2 regions of the Mesorhizobium sp. M0500 genome follow, and region 2 is predicted to be linked to the other one. Evidence: riboswitches for the same ligand, from Rfam matches in the RefSeq annotation. Region 2 holds a riboswitch; the other holds the start of a gene.
What was found. A riboswitch is a leader RNA that binds a small molecule or an ion and turns the genes downstream of it on or off. The one in region 2 is predicted to bind glycine.
Positions count from the first base shown of each region.

Region 1: it holds a riboswitch for glycine, as region 2 does, so the genes downstream of both, gcvT (glycine cleavage system aminomethyltransferase GcvT) here and NKI70_RS25925 (D-amino acid dehydrogenase) in region 2, are expected to answer to the same signal.

Region 1 covers NZ_JAMYRB010000012.1:147,267-155,046, reverse strand. The annotation lists gene NKI70_RS21480 (transporter substrate-binding domain-containing protein) at 1-597, shown strand, start outside; gene NKI70_RS21475 (hypothetical protein) at 610-1,608, opposite strand; glycine riboswitch at 1,813-1,899, shown strand; gene gcvT (glycine cleavage system aminomethyltransferase GcvT) at 2,048-3,166, shown strand; gene gcvH (glycine cleavage system protein GcvH) at 3,172-3,540, shown strand; gene gcvP (aminomethyl-transferring glycine dehydrogenase) at 3,557-6,367, shown strand; gene NKI70_RS21455 (GGDEF domain-containing protein) at 6,440-7,609, opposite strand.
Region 2 covers NZ_JAMYRB010000019.1:89,443-97,222, forward strand. The annotation lists gene NKI70_RS25905 (ABC transporter ATP-binding protein) at 1-866, shown strand, start outside; gene NKI70_RS25910 (ABC transporter ATP-binding protein) at 863-1,900, shown strand; gene NKI70_RS25915 (CapA family protein) at 1,973-3,403, shown strand; gene NKI70_RS25920 (GlcG/HbpS family heme-binding protein) at 3,792-4,223, opposite strand; gene NKI70_RS25925 (D-amino acid dehydrogenase) at 4,262-5,500, opposite strand; glycine riboswitch at 5,637-5,726, opposite strand; gene panD (aspartate 1-decarboxylase) at 5,966-6,421, opposite strand; gene istA (IS21 family transposase) at 6,517-7,780, shown strand, end outside.

The DNA.
Region 1 (7,780 bases), on a different contig from region 2:
AAGCTGGTCGAGGTGCCCTGGAACGACCTCAAGACAAGACTGCTCAAGGGTGATTTCGACATGATCGCGGCGGGCTACGCCAGCACGCCGGAACGCGCACGCGAGGTGGTGTTCTCCAACCAGACCGGTACCGCCGATATCCGTATGGTTGCGACGATCGCCAGTCTTGGGAAAAGGCCGGGAAAGGCAGTGGCGGCGCCGGGATACAAGATTGCCGTGCTGTCCAATTCCACCGATGAAGCCGCCGCGAAGGAAGCTTTTCCCAAGGCGACCATCCTGTCTTTCGACAATACCTCCGATGTTTTCGCCGCGATCATCGGCGGCGACGCACAGGCGATGGTCGCGACATCGCCAACGCCCCAAATGGCCGCCAGGCTCTATGACGCGAAGTTGACGATGGTGGGCGGCCCGCTGTTGCGGACGCCGGAAGCGTTTGCGATGCGCCCGGACGATGTCCGCCTCATCCAATACGTCAACAACTGGATCGGCGCGCGCACCGCCGACGGCACCATAGGCGGCGTGCGCCGCTACTGGTTCGGCAGCTTCAAATGGATGTCGCGCTTCCAGACAGCTAAGTCCGAGCCCGCCAAGCAATAGGGTCGTGACCTGTTATGCAACCTTGTCGATTAGCGGCTTCAGCGCCGGATGGATTTCCGGCGAGGCGTGCTTGATCAGCGTCAGCAGCGCACGCTCGTTCTCCTGCAGCGGCCGGTCGCCGATGTGTTCAGCAAGCCACTTCGCTTCGCCGGCATCGACCGTCTCGGCCCGGCGGGCCAGTGCCTCGGCTGCCTTGTTCTTGGACTCCCATTCGGCTTCGATATCGCCCGGTGAGCGATAGGCTTCCATGATGCCGGACAGGCCGCCCGATACCATGCGGCTGAAGAACCCGCCGATCTCCGGATCGGCCTGTTCGAAAAAAGCATCCCGGCGCAGCGCCACGTCGCGCACCGGCGGTTCGTAGCCGGCCGAACACATGACGAAATTGGCGATCGCCTTGACGAATAGATCGTTCCAGGACGGATCGTTGTCGCCCGCCGCTGTCCGCTCGTTGATCTCGAACAGCACCTCGGCCTCGGCGCGGCTGATGGCGATGTTGCCATCGCCGCCGTAGGCGTAAAGGATGCGGCGCAACAGCTCGACCTCAGCCTTGGCAATCGACCCAGGGATAAGCCTGCCGCCGGTCATCAGCGGCCCCTTGCCGTCCACAACCGCATGAGCGACCTGCTCCAGCGCATAGCTGGAAAGCGTGCTCGGCGATGATTTGGCAACTTCCAGCACATGCACCAGCAGCTCGAGTTCGGTCTGGCTGTCGACCATGCCGTCGCGCGAAATCGTCCGGATCAGCCAGTCGGCATTGTCCTGCGAAACATAGCCCGCCGGCTTTTCCTGGTGGACGATGAAATCGGTGACGGCCTCGACGAAAAACTCGAGCCATTCCGTGCATTTGTCCCTCGCCGTTGCATCCAGCGCAAACAGCGCCTCGGCCTCGCCGCGCGTTACCACGCCGTCGCCGAACACTTCGCCGCGCAGCATGACCACGTCTTCCGCCGTGATCCGATTTTTCGAGGTCAGCCCGGCCACCGGCGCGCTCATGATCAATTCGCCCATTTTCTTCCCCGCCCGCCGCCGGTAATTGCCCGCCCTTATGCGGTATATCGGCAAGGTCTTGAGAAACCGGCAAGCGGCGTGGTTAGCGAAGGCTTGCCTGTAAAGAAGGCCCGCAGAAGACTTGGCAGTAAAAATGTCGCCGGCAGGTGACAAGGTGTCGTCCACGGGCTATGGATGACGAGTCGAGGGCTCTTGACCGAGTCCTACCTGTTTGCGGGAGAGAGCAGCGAGAGCTGCCGCCGAAGGGGAAATCGCCCGAAATCTCTCAGGCAAAAGAACCGTAGACGGGAAAGACACTCTGGAAAGTCGGGGCTTGCCCCCGCGCCGAAGGTGTAAGCGCTGCCGACAGAGTTACGGGGCGCGAGTCTCTCAGGCTTCAGACAGAGGGGCACGGACTGGTCGCCATTCGCGGCCGCTTGCGTGCGACTCTGGAGATGACATGACGGGCGACGACACCAAACACCTTCCCCTCGAAGATCTGCACATGGCAGCTGGTGCGCGCTTTGGCGCCTTCGCCGGCTGGTCGATGCCGCTGACCTATCCGGCCGGCGTGATGAAGGAGCACCTGCACAGCCGTGAGTATGCCGGCCTGTTCGACATCTCGCACATGAAGCTGTTCGAAATCAGCGGTACGGGGCCAGCAGCGCTTCTGAACCGCGCCTGCCCGTTCGATGCCGGCGCGCTTGAGGTTTCCCAGTCCAAATACACGTTCTTCCTCAATGAGGCGGCCGGCATTCTGGACGATCTGATCGTCACCAGGCTCGGCGCCGAGCGCTTCATGATGGTCGCCAATGCCGGCAACGCCGCCGCCGACGAAAAGCATCTGCGCGCACTGGCCAAAAATTTCGATGCAGAGGGCGATTTCGATGTAAAAGTGGATGCGCTCGACCGCGTCTTCCTGGCCATCCAGGGCCCCGAGGCGTGGGCTGCCCTTTCCCGCGCTGGCATCGAGACCGGTTCGCTGGTGTTCATGCACGGCATCGAGCCGCGCGAAAAATGGTTCATGAGCCGGTCCGGCTATACCGGCGAAGACGGCTTCGAGATCGGCCTGCCGGAAGCGGATGCAAGAAACCTCGTCGCCAGGCTGCTCGAGGACGAGCGGGTGATGTGGGTCGGCCTTGCCGCCCGCGACAGCCTGCGGCTCGAAGCCGGACTGTGCCTGCACGGGCTGGACATCACGCCGGAGATCGATCCGGCCAGCGCCGGGCTGATGTGGGCCATCCCCAAGGAGGTTCGCGCCTCTGGCGCCTTCATCGGCGCCGATGCGCTGCGCGCCATCCTGGAGCGCGGTCCGGCGCAAAAACGCGTCGGCCTGAAGCCGGAAGGCCGCCAGCCGGTGCGCGCCGGTGCTGCCCTTTTCGATGCTGACGGCAACCCTGCCGGCCATGTCACCTCAGGCGGCTTCGGCCCCTCGGCCGGTCATCCGGTCGCCATGGGCTACGTCCAGACGCCGCTTGCCAAATCCGGCGCAAAACTGTTCGCCGATGTCCGCGGGACGAAAATCCCGGTCGACATCCACCCCCTGCCCTTCACGCCCCATCGCTACCGCAAAGGATGATTTCAATGGCAAAGACCTATTTCACCGAAGATCACGAATGGCTGCGCGTCGAGGGCGGCATCGCCACGGTCGGCATCACCGACTACGCACAGCAGCAGCTCGGCGATCTCGTCTTCGTCGAGCTGCCGGAACTGGGCAGAAAACTGGCCAAGGGCGACACCGCCGTGGTGGTCGAATCGGTCAAGGCCGCATCGGATGTCTACGCGCCCGTCGACGGCGAGATCACCGAGGCCAACACCTCGCTGTCATCGGATCCTTCACTCGTCAATTCGGCGGCAACCAGCGACGGGTGGTTGTGGAAGATGAAGCTGGCCAATGAAAGCCAGCTCGACGGACTCCTCGATGAAGCCGCTTACAAAGCCCATATTGGTTGATAGCAGGACGAGGAAGATGACCGCAGCACCCTACCCCTTCTCGGCTCGCCATATCGGCCCGGGCCTCCATGACGTCAGAGCCATGCTGGCGACGATCGGCGTTCCTTCGGTCGAGACCCTGATCAGTCAGGCAGTGCCGAAGTCGATCCGGCTCGACCGGCCGCTGGCCCTGCCCGCCCCCGCAAGCGAAGCGGAAGCGCTGACCGAGCTCGCGGCGACGATGGCAAAGAACACGGTGCTGAAGAGCTTCATCGGTGCCGGGTATCATGGCGTCCACGTGCCGCCGGTGATCCAGCGCAACCTGTTCGAGAACCCGGCCTGGTATACGGCTTACACGCCTTACCAAGCCGAGATCAGCCAGGGCCGGCTGGAAATGCTGTTCAACTTCCAGACGCTGGTGACAGAACTGACCGGCCTGCCGGTGGCGTCGGCCTCGCTGCTCGACGAGGCGACGGCGGTGGCCGAAGCTGTCGGCATTGCGCTGCGCCATCATCGCGACAAGCGCACCAAGGTGGCACTGGCCGGCACGCCGCACCCGCAGACGCTGGACGTCGTGCGCACCCGCGCCGAGCCGCTCGGCATCGAGGTCGACGGCGAGGTGATCGACGACAACACCGCCGCCCTGCTGGTCTCCTGGCCCGATACATTCGGCGTCTACGGCGACCACAAGGCAGCGATCGACAGGGCCCGTGCTGCCGGCGCGCTGGTCGTCTTCATCGCCGACCCGCTTGGCCTGACGCTGACCGATGCGCCGGCCAGGCTTGGCGCCGACATCGCCGTCGGCCCGATGCAGCGTTTTGGCGTGCCGATGGGCTTTGGCGGGCCGCACGCCGCCTATTGCGCCGTCTCCGACAGGCTGACGCGGCTGATGCCCGGCCGGCTCGTTGGCCAGTCGACGGATAGCAAGGGCCGTCCCGGTTATCGCCTCGCTTTGCAGACACGCGAACAGCATATCCGCCGCGACAAGGCGACGTCCAACATCTGCACCGCACAGGCGCTGCTCGCCAATATGGCGACGGCCTACGCGATCTGGCATGGCCCTGCCGGGCTGCAGGCGATTGCCGGCCGCGTCCACACGCTGGCCAACCGCCTGGCTGCCGGCCTCAAGGCAGCGGGCGTTTCGGTGCTCGGCGACAGCCGCTTCGACACTGTGACCGTGGAAGTGAAGGGCAGAGCCGGCGCGATTGCCGCCGCCGCAGAAAAGACCGGCCGGCTGCTGCGCGTCATCGACGCCGACCATGTCGGCATCAGCTTCGACGAGACCTCCACTGAAGCCGATCTGGAGGCAATCGCAGCGCTTTTCGGCGCCAAGGCCGACGTTGCCGCCGGCAGTTCCATGCCAGGAACACCGCGCGGCAAGGAGTTCCTCACCCAGCCCGTCTTCCGCGAAAACCACTCGGAAACCGACATGATGCGCTTCCTGCGCCGGCTGGCCGACAAGGACCTGGCGCTCGACCGCGCCATGATCCCGCTCGGCTCCTGCACCATGAAGCTCAACGCCGCCGCCGAAATGATGCCGGTGAGCTGGCCTGATGTCGCCAACCTGCATCCCTTCGCGCCGGCAAACCATTCGATAGGCTATCGCGCCATGATCGACGATCTGGAAGGCTGGCTGGCCGAGATCACCGGCTTCGACGCGGTGACCCTGCAGCCCAATGCCGGCAGCCAGGGCGAATATGCCGGGCTGCTCGCCATTCGCGGCTATCATCTGTCGCGCGGCGAGGGCCATCGCACCGTCTGCCTGATCCCGTCCTCGGCGCATGGCACCAATCCGGCAAGTGCGGCCATGGCCGGCATGAGCGTCGTCGTCGTGCGCTGCACCGAGGACGGCAATATCGACATGGCCGACCTGCAGGCCAAGGCAGCCGAGCATGCGAACAACCTTGCGGCGCTGATGTTCACCTATCCTTCGACGCATGGCGTCTTCGAGGAAGGCGCGCGCGACCTTTGTGCCCTCGTCCACAGCCATGGCGGCCAGGTCTATTTCGACGGCGCCAACCTCAACGCGCTGGTCGGCCTCGCCCGTCCCGGCGATATCGGCGCCGATGTCTGCCACATGAACCTGCACAAGACCTTCTGCATCCCGCATGGCGGCGGCGGCCCCGGTGTCGGCCCGATCGGCGTCAAGGCGCACCTGAAGCCATATCTGCCCGGCCACGTCACCGAAGGCTCGGCCCATGCCGTGGCGGCGGCACCGTTCGGCAGTGCCTCCATCCTGCCGATCACCTGGATGTATATTCGTATGATGGGCGCTTCCGGCCTGAAGCAGGCGACCGAGACGGCGATCATCTCCGCCAACTATGTGGCGACGCGGCTCGGCGAGCATTTCCCCCTGCTTTACAAAGGGCGCAACGGACGCGTTGCGCATGAATGCATCCTCGACACCCGCGTGCTCAAAGACAGCGCCGGCATCAGCGTCGACGATATCGCCAAGCGGCTGATCGACTATGGCTTCCATGCACCGACCATGTCGTTCCCGGTGGCCGGCACACTGATGGTGGAGCCGACCGAGTCCGAGCCCAAGCGCGAGCTGGATCGCTTCTGCGAGGCCATGATCGCCATAGCCGGCGAGGCAGCCAAGGTGGCGAAGGGCGAATGGCCGTTGGGCGACAATCCTCTGGTCAACGCGCCGCACACCGCCGCCGAGGCGTTGGCCGGCCAGTGGACCCATCCCTATTCGCGCCTGGAGGCGGCCTACCCCGCCGGCGATGCCGACACGACGGCAAAATACTGGCCGCCGGTGTCACGCATCGACAATGTCGCCGGCGACCGCAACCTTGTCTGCTCCTGCCCGCCGCTGTCGGAATATCTGGGTGCGGCGGAATAGATCATGATCCCGAAAAGTGGAATCCGGTTTTCGGACAAGATCATGGGTCTAACAAGAAGATAGAAACCTCAATCAGGCAGAACGCAAGGCCGGCCCGTCGGCCTTGCTCGCCCGGTCCCGAAGGACGACGCGATTTCGCCCGGCGCGCTTTGCCGCATAGAGTGCTGCGTCGGCTTCGGCCAGCACATCGTCGAGACCGGTGCCGTTTGTTCCACCAAAGCCGATGCCGCCGCTGACTGTGCTTCGCAACGGACCAAGTTGGGTGGCCACGACTTCCGTGCCGAAGGCAACGCTGATCTTGCTCGCAATGTCATAGGCCTTCTCTTCCGTCATCCGCGACATGACGAGCACGAATTCCTCGCCGCCCAACCGGAAGGCGTCGACGCCGGTCCGGGCGTATTTCCTGATGACGGCGGCAAAGCGGCACAGAACCTGGTCGCCGACCGGGTGACCGAATACGTCGTTCGTCCTCTTGAAATGGTCAAGGTCGAACATGGCAACGGACATGAACGGACCGAAGACCCGCTCGCCGTAGAGTGCCGTCAACGCCCGCCGATTCATCAGCCCGGTCAATGGATCGGTCATCGTCTCGGCCTTCAGTTCGATCTGCGCCTGCAAATGGTGCAGGGAGAGCGTCAATGCGCCGAGCCCGGTCATGCAGGCGACGGCCACGACGGAATTCACCCGCTCGGCCCAATTGTCGGGCGCAACACCCAGCACCCATTGGCCCGTGACCAGCAGGACCGCGCCGCAAAGTCCGAACGACAGCGCACAGACGCCGCTCAGGAACGAGACGACCAGCAATATCCGGCGATCGTGACCACCCTCAATCCAGAACATCGCCCCGATAAGCGAGAGCAGCGCCGTTACCGTCGCGTAGGTGACAATGAAGCCGACACCATCAAACCCGAGATACGTCGCACCCGCGCAAACAGCCATCGCAGCCAAGGTCGGCAAGATGGCCCGCCTGTAGTCGCGCATGCTGAGATATTGCATGGCCGACAGGCAGAGAATCAGGAAGCCGAGGCTGAGAAGCACAAGCACGATCTGGCAAAGCCAGGCGCTTGGATCCCTGGTGTAATGCCAGAACAACACGACATGTGCGACCAGCACGAGAATGCCGCAGGCCACCGTCAGCACAAAGCGTGCCTGTGGCGCGCTGAACCAGATCGCAAACATGGTGATGCTAAGGCACGTGCCCGACAGCGCCGCCGCGAGCAAGAGCGAACTGTAATCCAACATGCTTAAGCGACAGCCTCTTGAGGGTTCCACTGCATTCTAGGTCAGCGACAGTTCGCGGATATCGTTTTTCAGCCAACCTTGCGGCGTAACCTTCGGACAAGGTTTACAAAGCGTCGATGCTCCAGGCTTCGACCCCATTTCCGCCGCTTGGCTGTCGAATGGTTTTGCAGT
Region 2 (7,780 bases):
TGGGCGAATCCGGCTGCGGAAAGAGCGTCACTGCCCTTTCCATCCTTCGGCTGCTGCCGAAGGTGAGCGCCAGGACAGTCGGCGGCGAGATCCGCTTTCACGGACGCGACCTGCTTGAGCTCTCCGATCGCGAGATGCGAAAGATCCGCGGCGACCAGATCGCCATGATCTTCCAGGAGCCGATGACGAGCCTGAACCCGGTCTATACGGTCGGCCACCAGATTGCAGAGGCGGTCCAGATCCACACGAAAGCGTCCCGCTCGATGGCGATGGCAAAGGCCGAAGAGATGCTCCGTCTTGTCCGCATCGCGGACCCCGAGCGCCGCGTCAGCAACTATCCTCACGAAATGTCGGGCGGCATGCGCCAGCGCGCCATGATCGCCATGGCACTCGCCTGCTCACCAGAACTGTTGATCGCTGACGAGCCGACGACGGCTCTCGACGTCACCATCCAGGCGCAGATCCTGCGGCTCATCGTCGATCTGAAAGAGCGCACCGGAACGGCCGTGATGTTCATCACCCACGATCTGGGTGTTGTGGCCGAGACATGCCAGCGCGTGATCGTCATGTATGCTGGCCGGATCGTAGAACAAGCGAACGTGATAGATTTGTTCGCGCGACCGGCGCATCCCTACACTCAGGGCCTCATGCGATCGGTGCCTGATCCGCGGCGGGGCCGTCAGAGCCGCCTTCCGGAAATCCCCGGCATTGTCCCAAGTCTACGCGAGCCCATTGTCGGCTGTAGCTTTGCGCCTCGCTGCCCGTTCGCTATCGACATTTGCCGCGAAAAGACGCCCGCCCTGCGTGATGTCGGGTCGAGCCACGCCGCAGCTTGCTGGCGTGCCGAAGAGGTGATGGGCGCATGAACGGTCCTCTGCTGAAAGTCGAGAATCTGACCAAGCATTATCCGCTCGGTGCGGGATTCTTGAAGAAGACAATTCCGGTGATCCGGGCGGTGGAGGATGTATCCTTTTCCGTCGAGGCCGGCGAGACGCTCTGCATCGTCGGCGAATCCGGCTGCGGCAAGTCCACCGTGGCGCGGATCTTGATGCGACTCGTAGCGCCGACGGGCGGGCGGGTGCTGATCGACGGGACCGATATTGCGGGCCTCAAGAAGCATGCGCTTCACGCGTGGCGCCGTCGGATTCAGATGGTCTTTCAGGATCCTTACTCGTCGCTGAACCCGCGTCTCACGGCCGGACAGATCATCACCGAACCCGTCGAGAATTTCGAGCGCCTCGGCCGAAGCCAGCGTCAGGCGCTTGCCGCGGACCTTCTCCGAAAGGTCGGAATGTCGCCGGAGATGATGCACAGGCTCCCGTCCGAATTGTCCGGCGGTCAGCGCCAGCGGCTCGGCATTGCACGCGCCCTGTCGCTCAACCCCTCACTCATCATCGCCGACGAAGCTGTGTCAGCCCTCGACGTCTCCGTGCAGGCACAGATTCTGAATCTGCTTCTGGATCTCCAGCAGCAGATGGGCATCGCCTTTGTCTTCATCTCGCATGACCTTGGCGTCGTGGAGCATATCGGCCATCGGGTTGCGGTCATGTATCTGGGGCGGATCGTTGAGCTTGCGCCGTGCGAGGCGCTGTTCGCCAAGCCGGTCCATCCCTACACCGAGGCGTTGATCGCGGCAGCTCCGGTGCCGGATCCCACGCGAGTTCGGCTGGAGGCGCCCCTCGAGGGCGAGGTACCAAGCCCGATCAATCCGCCCACTGGGTGCGCGTTCCACCCGCGCTGCCCGCTCGCTGTCGAGCGCTGCCGCATCGAAGTGCCACCTTTGGTGCCAATGGCAGACGGGCGCGTTGTGGCCTGCCATGTGCGCGCTCCGGCCACAGACACTCCAGTTCAACGGGCTCTGCTGGGCGATCATTCGCCCGCCCGTGTTGGCTCAGCCTGATGATCTGGTTGTAGTATCGGAACGCAAGTATAGGACCAGCTGAATACATACACTGGAAAGTAGGAAGTAAATATGGATTATCAAAAAGATGGTCACCCTGCGATTCAGCGGGATGGTGGCTTTGATACGGTCGGTTCGATCGAAACAAATGTAGCAGACGGTTTCACGATGGCGGCCGTCGGAGACCTTCTCTTGGCGCGGCCAGTGACAAAAGGCCAATATCCCGGCTTGGCCGATGTCCTGAAAATCTTTCATGATGCCGACGTCACTTTCGGCAACTTGGAGACGAACATTTTGGATGCTCGGTCTCAAGGATGCCCACAGGCTGAGTACGGCGGTGCCTATTGCATAAGCGCTCCCGAGCTCGGACCTGACTTGAAAGCGATGGGCTTCAATATGGTTAGTCGCGCGAATAACCATACGCTTGACTGGGGCGTCGAAGGTATGCGCGAGACGAGCCGTGCCCTTGAAGAGAACGGGATTATCCACGCAGGTGCCGGCGAGAATCTCGCGCAAGCCGGCGGTGCTCGCTATTGGGAGACCCCTCGCGGTCGCGTAGCACTGGTGTCATTCACAACAACGTTCGAGCCCATGTCTCGTGCCTGCGACCCAGTTGGGGAGGCGCCGGGTAGGCCCGGACTCAACGCACTTCGTTTGATGAAGAACATTGTCGTACCGGCTGACATGCTGGATAACCTACGGCTAGTTCGTGATGCATTACCCGATAGTACGCTAGTGCCTAGTGATCCCACCAGGGTGGTGATGGCCGGGGTCTCATTCAAAGCCGGTAACGAAGGTGGTTACAGCTTTGAGCCTAACACCCGCGATGTTGCCAGTATCCAGCGCAATGTTCGTCAAGGCAAGCAGTTCTCCGACTTCTGCATTGCAACGAACCATGGACACGAACCTGGGGGATGGAGCCAGGAGCCACCCGATTACGAACAAGCCTTTGCGCGTAAGCTTATTAATGCCGGCGCCGATGCGTATGTCGTGCACGGACCCCATGTGTTGCGAGGCATCGAGATCTACAAAGGCCGGCCTATCTTTTACAGCTTGGGGAATTTCTTCTGTCAGGACCTTCGGACGCCGGTAGGCGCCGACATGTTCGAGGTGTACGGTAAGGATCCGCGGGTCGATACGGACGCCGAGGTAACGGTCGACGAGGTGGCCAAGGGATATCCGACGCCAGAAGGGTTTGTAGGCCCGCAATCCGATGCGGTCTATTATGAGAGCGTTGTCGCCGTCAGCCGCTTTGAGCAGAACCAGCTTGCCGAACTGAGGCTCTATCCAATCGAGCTCCGTCGCTCCAGCAGGTTCGCCAACCGGGGAGTGCCGCGTCTGGCTCCCGCCCAGCAAGGAAAAGCCATTCTGGAGCGGCTGCAGAAGCTCTCGGAGCCATTTGGCACCCAAATCGACATCGAGAACGGCGTTGGATTGATCCGACTGCAACCCAGCGCGGCGCGTGCAGTAGGTAGCGATACCCGCACTGCCCCTGGCCTCTAAGGCGAGTGAGGACGAGGGGTTGGGAGTTGCCGCATATGTCCGGGCATCCCGGCCTCCAGCCACAAACTCTGCCCGAGGATCAATAGGCCAACTAATCGGAAGCAACTTTTTCGGCCGCTTGCAGATGTTACGAAACGCAAGGGCCAGGCTGAGGGCCTTTTTGATTTTACTGACCGCAAAGCCGGAGGAGGCTTCCTGATCCATTCTACAACCCTGTTTGTCCGGACGTTTTCAGCCGTGGCAGCCGGCATCAGCGCACCATCCTAAAGGCGCCCGGTGCGCGAAACATCTCAAAATCGCGCCGAAGGCGCAGACGCTATTTCAATTCTGCCTGATCCGCCGACGGATCTGTGTTTCTCACCTACGGGCTTCACGCGCTTCGGTTGAGTCAGGCCGGCTGCGCATCCAACCCGCCGATCTCGATTGCCTCCACGGCCACTGCTTCATCGTTGTCTGATGTATCTCCAGTAATGCCCACCGCACCAAGCAACCGACCGGTCTTGTCTCGCACCAGGACACCCCCGGGTACGGGGAGTATCTTGCCGCCTGATATGGCGGTCAGGCCGGCTACAAAGTGCGGTCGGTCGGCTGATGCTGTGTCGAGCCAGCGTGAACCGAAACCGACGGCCAAAGCACCGTAAGCCTTGCCGAATGCAAGTTCAAAGCGGAGCATTGAAGCCCCATCCTGCTTTTGGAACGCGACCAGGTGGCCGCCAGCATCCAGAACCGCAACGCTCAAGGGCTTGAGACCCTTTCCGCTTGCTGTGGAGCACGCCCTATTAATGATGGAATTGGCGACTTCCAATGTCAGACTAGTCATGTTCAAGTTTCCTCGGGGCGTTAAAGCAGGGAGGTCTTCTACGCAGCCAAACGAGCGTCGACCGGAAGATCCGTAGCCACAACCGTGGCCAGCATGGCCGATGTTGCGGCTGAAAGCGTCCACCCTAGATGCCCGTGACCGGTATTGTAGAAGACACCCGGAACCCGGCTTTTGCCGACCCGCGGCATCATGTTCGGCATCATCGGTCGAAGCCCTGCCCACGGCACAACGTGTTCAGTTGCCACTTTCGGGAACATCATCCGTGTCCAGTCGACTAAAGGTCTGATGCGATCTTCCCGGATGTCGAAATTGACACCATTGAATTCTGCGGTCCCTGCCACGCGCAGACGCGCAGCGCCGAGACGGCTGGTCACGATTTTCGCGCGGTCGTCAAGAATGCTCACCCAGGGCGCCGAGGAATCTGCCGTAGACCCGTCCAACTCCACCGTAATTGAATAGCCTTTCACCGGATAAATGTTGATGCGATCCCCGAACATCGCAGCGATATCGCGACTATTTGTTCCCGCACAGACTACAATGCCGTCGGCTTCCAGCGTCTGATCGGCGCCACCAGTTGTGCAAACGAGGTGGAAGCGATCCCGGCGTTCAATCCGGCTCACCGCAGCGTCATAGATGAATTGGGCGCCCCGCTTTGTGCAGGCCTTCTCCAAGCCCGCGCAATATTTGTGGATATCGCCGGTAGAATCCGACGGGGTGTAGAATCCTCCATAAAAATTGCCATGTAATGCAGGTTCAATCTCGGCAAGTTCGCTGGGCGTTATCGAACGCCGGTCGAGGCCACCCTCGTTCAGCATCTCGTTCACCTTCAACGCGTGGGAGAAGCCTGCTTTGTCCCAGCAAACATGCAGGATACCCCGACGGACGTGATCAAAGTTGATGCCTTCGCGGTCAGCGATCTCGAAGAGGTGCTTACGGGCCGCGATAGCCAGGCGGGTCGTTTCAATCGTGTTCTCGCGATATCGCGAAATATTGGACACGAATTCCAGCAGCCAGCTGTACTTGTGCCACGACGGGGTAGGGTTCATGAGAAGCGGCGCATCCCGCCGAAGCATCCACTTAATTCCCTTGAGCACTGTCGACCAGTGGTTCCAGACTTCGGCATTGCTTGCGGATAGCTGGCCACCGTTGGCGAACGACGTTTCCATCGCGGCATACCGTCTCCGCTCAACAACGGTCACCTCGTAGCCTTGCTCCAGCAACGCAAAAGCTGTCGACACACCGGCAATTCCGGCGCCAATTACAACAATTTTAGGCATTTAAACTCCGAACAGTGCAATGGGTGCGAGCCTGGCTCGCAGCGAATCCCCAAATCTGTCTCGGGTACCTGAGAGCTTAACCGGACCTACCGGCTTTCCCCTTCGGTGGACGCGCGTGGCGTCTCTCTCCAGATCGTTCGGCGGTGCGGTCACTTTTGCCTGAGAGTTTCCTTGGGGGGTTGCTCCGTCGGCGTCGGCGGTTGCCGATCTCTCCCGTTCAGCCTTTGAACACTCCAGCTATACGATGATAGGCGCGCCATTGATCGCCATTTCGAGGTCCGCACTGAAATGTATGGACCATTTTTTGTGTTATTTCTGACTGTATGAGGCCAGCGTGTCCAATTTCAGGAAATCGGCTTGGAGCGGGTCGGCAAACGGTCAACCGGACACATACGAGATGGGCCAATCTAACGGTTAGCAATGTCGGGGGCATTGTCGACGAAGTCGACACCGTGCAGGGAAATGTCACGCCCCGGACACCAGCGCAGGGATGGCGAAAGCTTCATTCGCTTCGTCAAGGATGGAGAAACTGTAACGGCCATCGGCGTCGAAATCGACGGAGTAGCTCAGGCGGTCGAGTATGTTGTTGTCCTGGTCGAACGTAACGATCCGCGGCTTCAGAGAGGTGATATGCGCTTCGTCCAGGTAGATGGAGTTGCAGACAATGATCTGGTCGTCCGGCTGACAAGTGCGGGCCGCCGTTCCGTTTAGAATACAGCATCGTGAGCCGCGCTCGCCCAGAATGACATAGGTGGAAATCCGCGCCCCGGAATTCTTGTTCCATATCTCCACGAATTCCATGGGCAGGATCCCTGCTTCTTCGCAGTGGTCAGGGTCGAGCGTTATCGAACCGTGGTAGTTGATGTTTGCTTCGGTGACGTGGATGCCGTGCAGCTTGCCGGCTGTGAGATCGCCTGCAATGTTGTCCCCTGAGGGGGTTATTTCGCTTCGAATCCTCGCCCCCTGTTTTCCAGTTCTGGTGATCCTTCCCGCTTTTTGAGGGAAGGGGTTTGGGGATGTTGGTTGTGGAGACGATTGCGCGGATCCGGTTCGAGTTTTTCTCCCGAGGCAAGAAGATCAAGCAGATTGCGCGCGAGCTCGGCGTGGCGCGCGACACGGTCCGCAAGGTCATCCGGTCTGGCGCGACTGAGTTCCGCTACAAGCGCGAGGTTCAGCCGCTGCCGAAGCTGGGTCCATGGCTGGTGGTTCTGACGGATATCCTGGAGCGTGAAGAGAAGCTGCCGCGGCGTGAGCGGCGCTCGACGATACGACTGTTCGAGGAACTGCGCGGCCGTGGCTACGATGGCGCGCATGACAGCATCCATCGGTTCGTGAAGGCATGGCGGAGCGATCGGGCCCGGGCGCCGGCGCATGCCTTCATCCCGCTTCGCTTCGATCCCGGCGAGGCCTACCAGTTCGACTGGAGCCATGAAGGGATCGAGCTTCACGGTCTGCCGCTGACGGTGAAGGTCGCGCAGATGCGGCTGTCCCATAGCCGCATGCCGTTCGTTCAGGCCTACTTCCGCGAGACACAGGAGATGGTGTTCGACGCGCACGACCGCGCCTTTGCCTTCTATGGCGGAGCGTGCCGGCGCGGGATCTATGACAACATGAAGACGGCGGTCGAGACAATCTTCGTCGGGCGCGCCCGGCAATACAATCGCCGCTTCCTCCAGCTCTGTTCTCACCATCTGGTCGAGCCGGTGGCCTGCACGCCGGCAGCCGGCTGGGAGAAGGGCCAGGTCGAGAACCAGGTCGGCACCCTCCGCGACCTGCTGTTCCGGCCGAGGCCGAAGGTAAAATCGTTGGACGAGCTGAACGCCTGGCTCGCCGATCAATGTGTCGCCTATGCGCGTCGCGCGAAGCATCCGGAGTTCAAGGACCGGACCGTCTGGGATGTGTTCGAGGATGAGCGCGCCCAGCTTATCGAATATCGCGGCCCCTTCGCGGGCTTCGCCGAGAAGCCGATGCGGGCGACAACTACCTGTCTGATCTCGCACGACCGGAACAAATACAGCGTCGACGCCAAGGCCGCAGGCCGCGCGGTTCTGGCGCGGGCCTATGCCGACCGCATCGTCGTGCTTCTCGATGACGCGGTCGTCGCCGATCATCCGCGCAGCTTCAAGCGGGAGCAAGTCGTCTACGATCCGTGGCACTGCCTTCCGGTCCTGATGCGCAAGCCCGGTGCACTGCGCAACGGCGCTCCGTTCAAGGATTGGGCTTTGCCCGCTCCGCTCGCGAAGATGCGGGCCAGGCTGCAGCAACGGTTCGACGGCGACC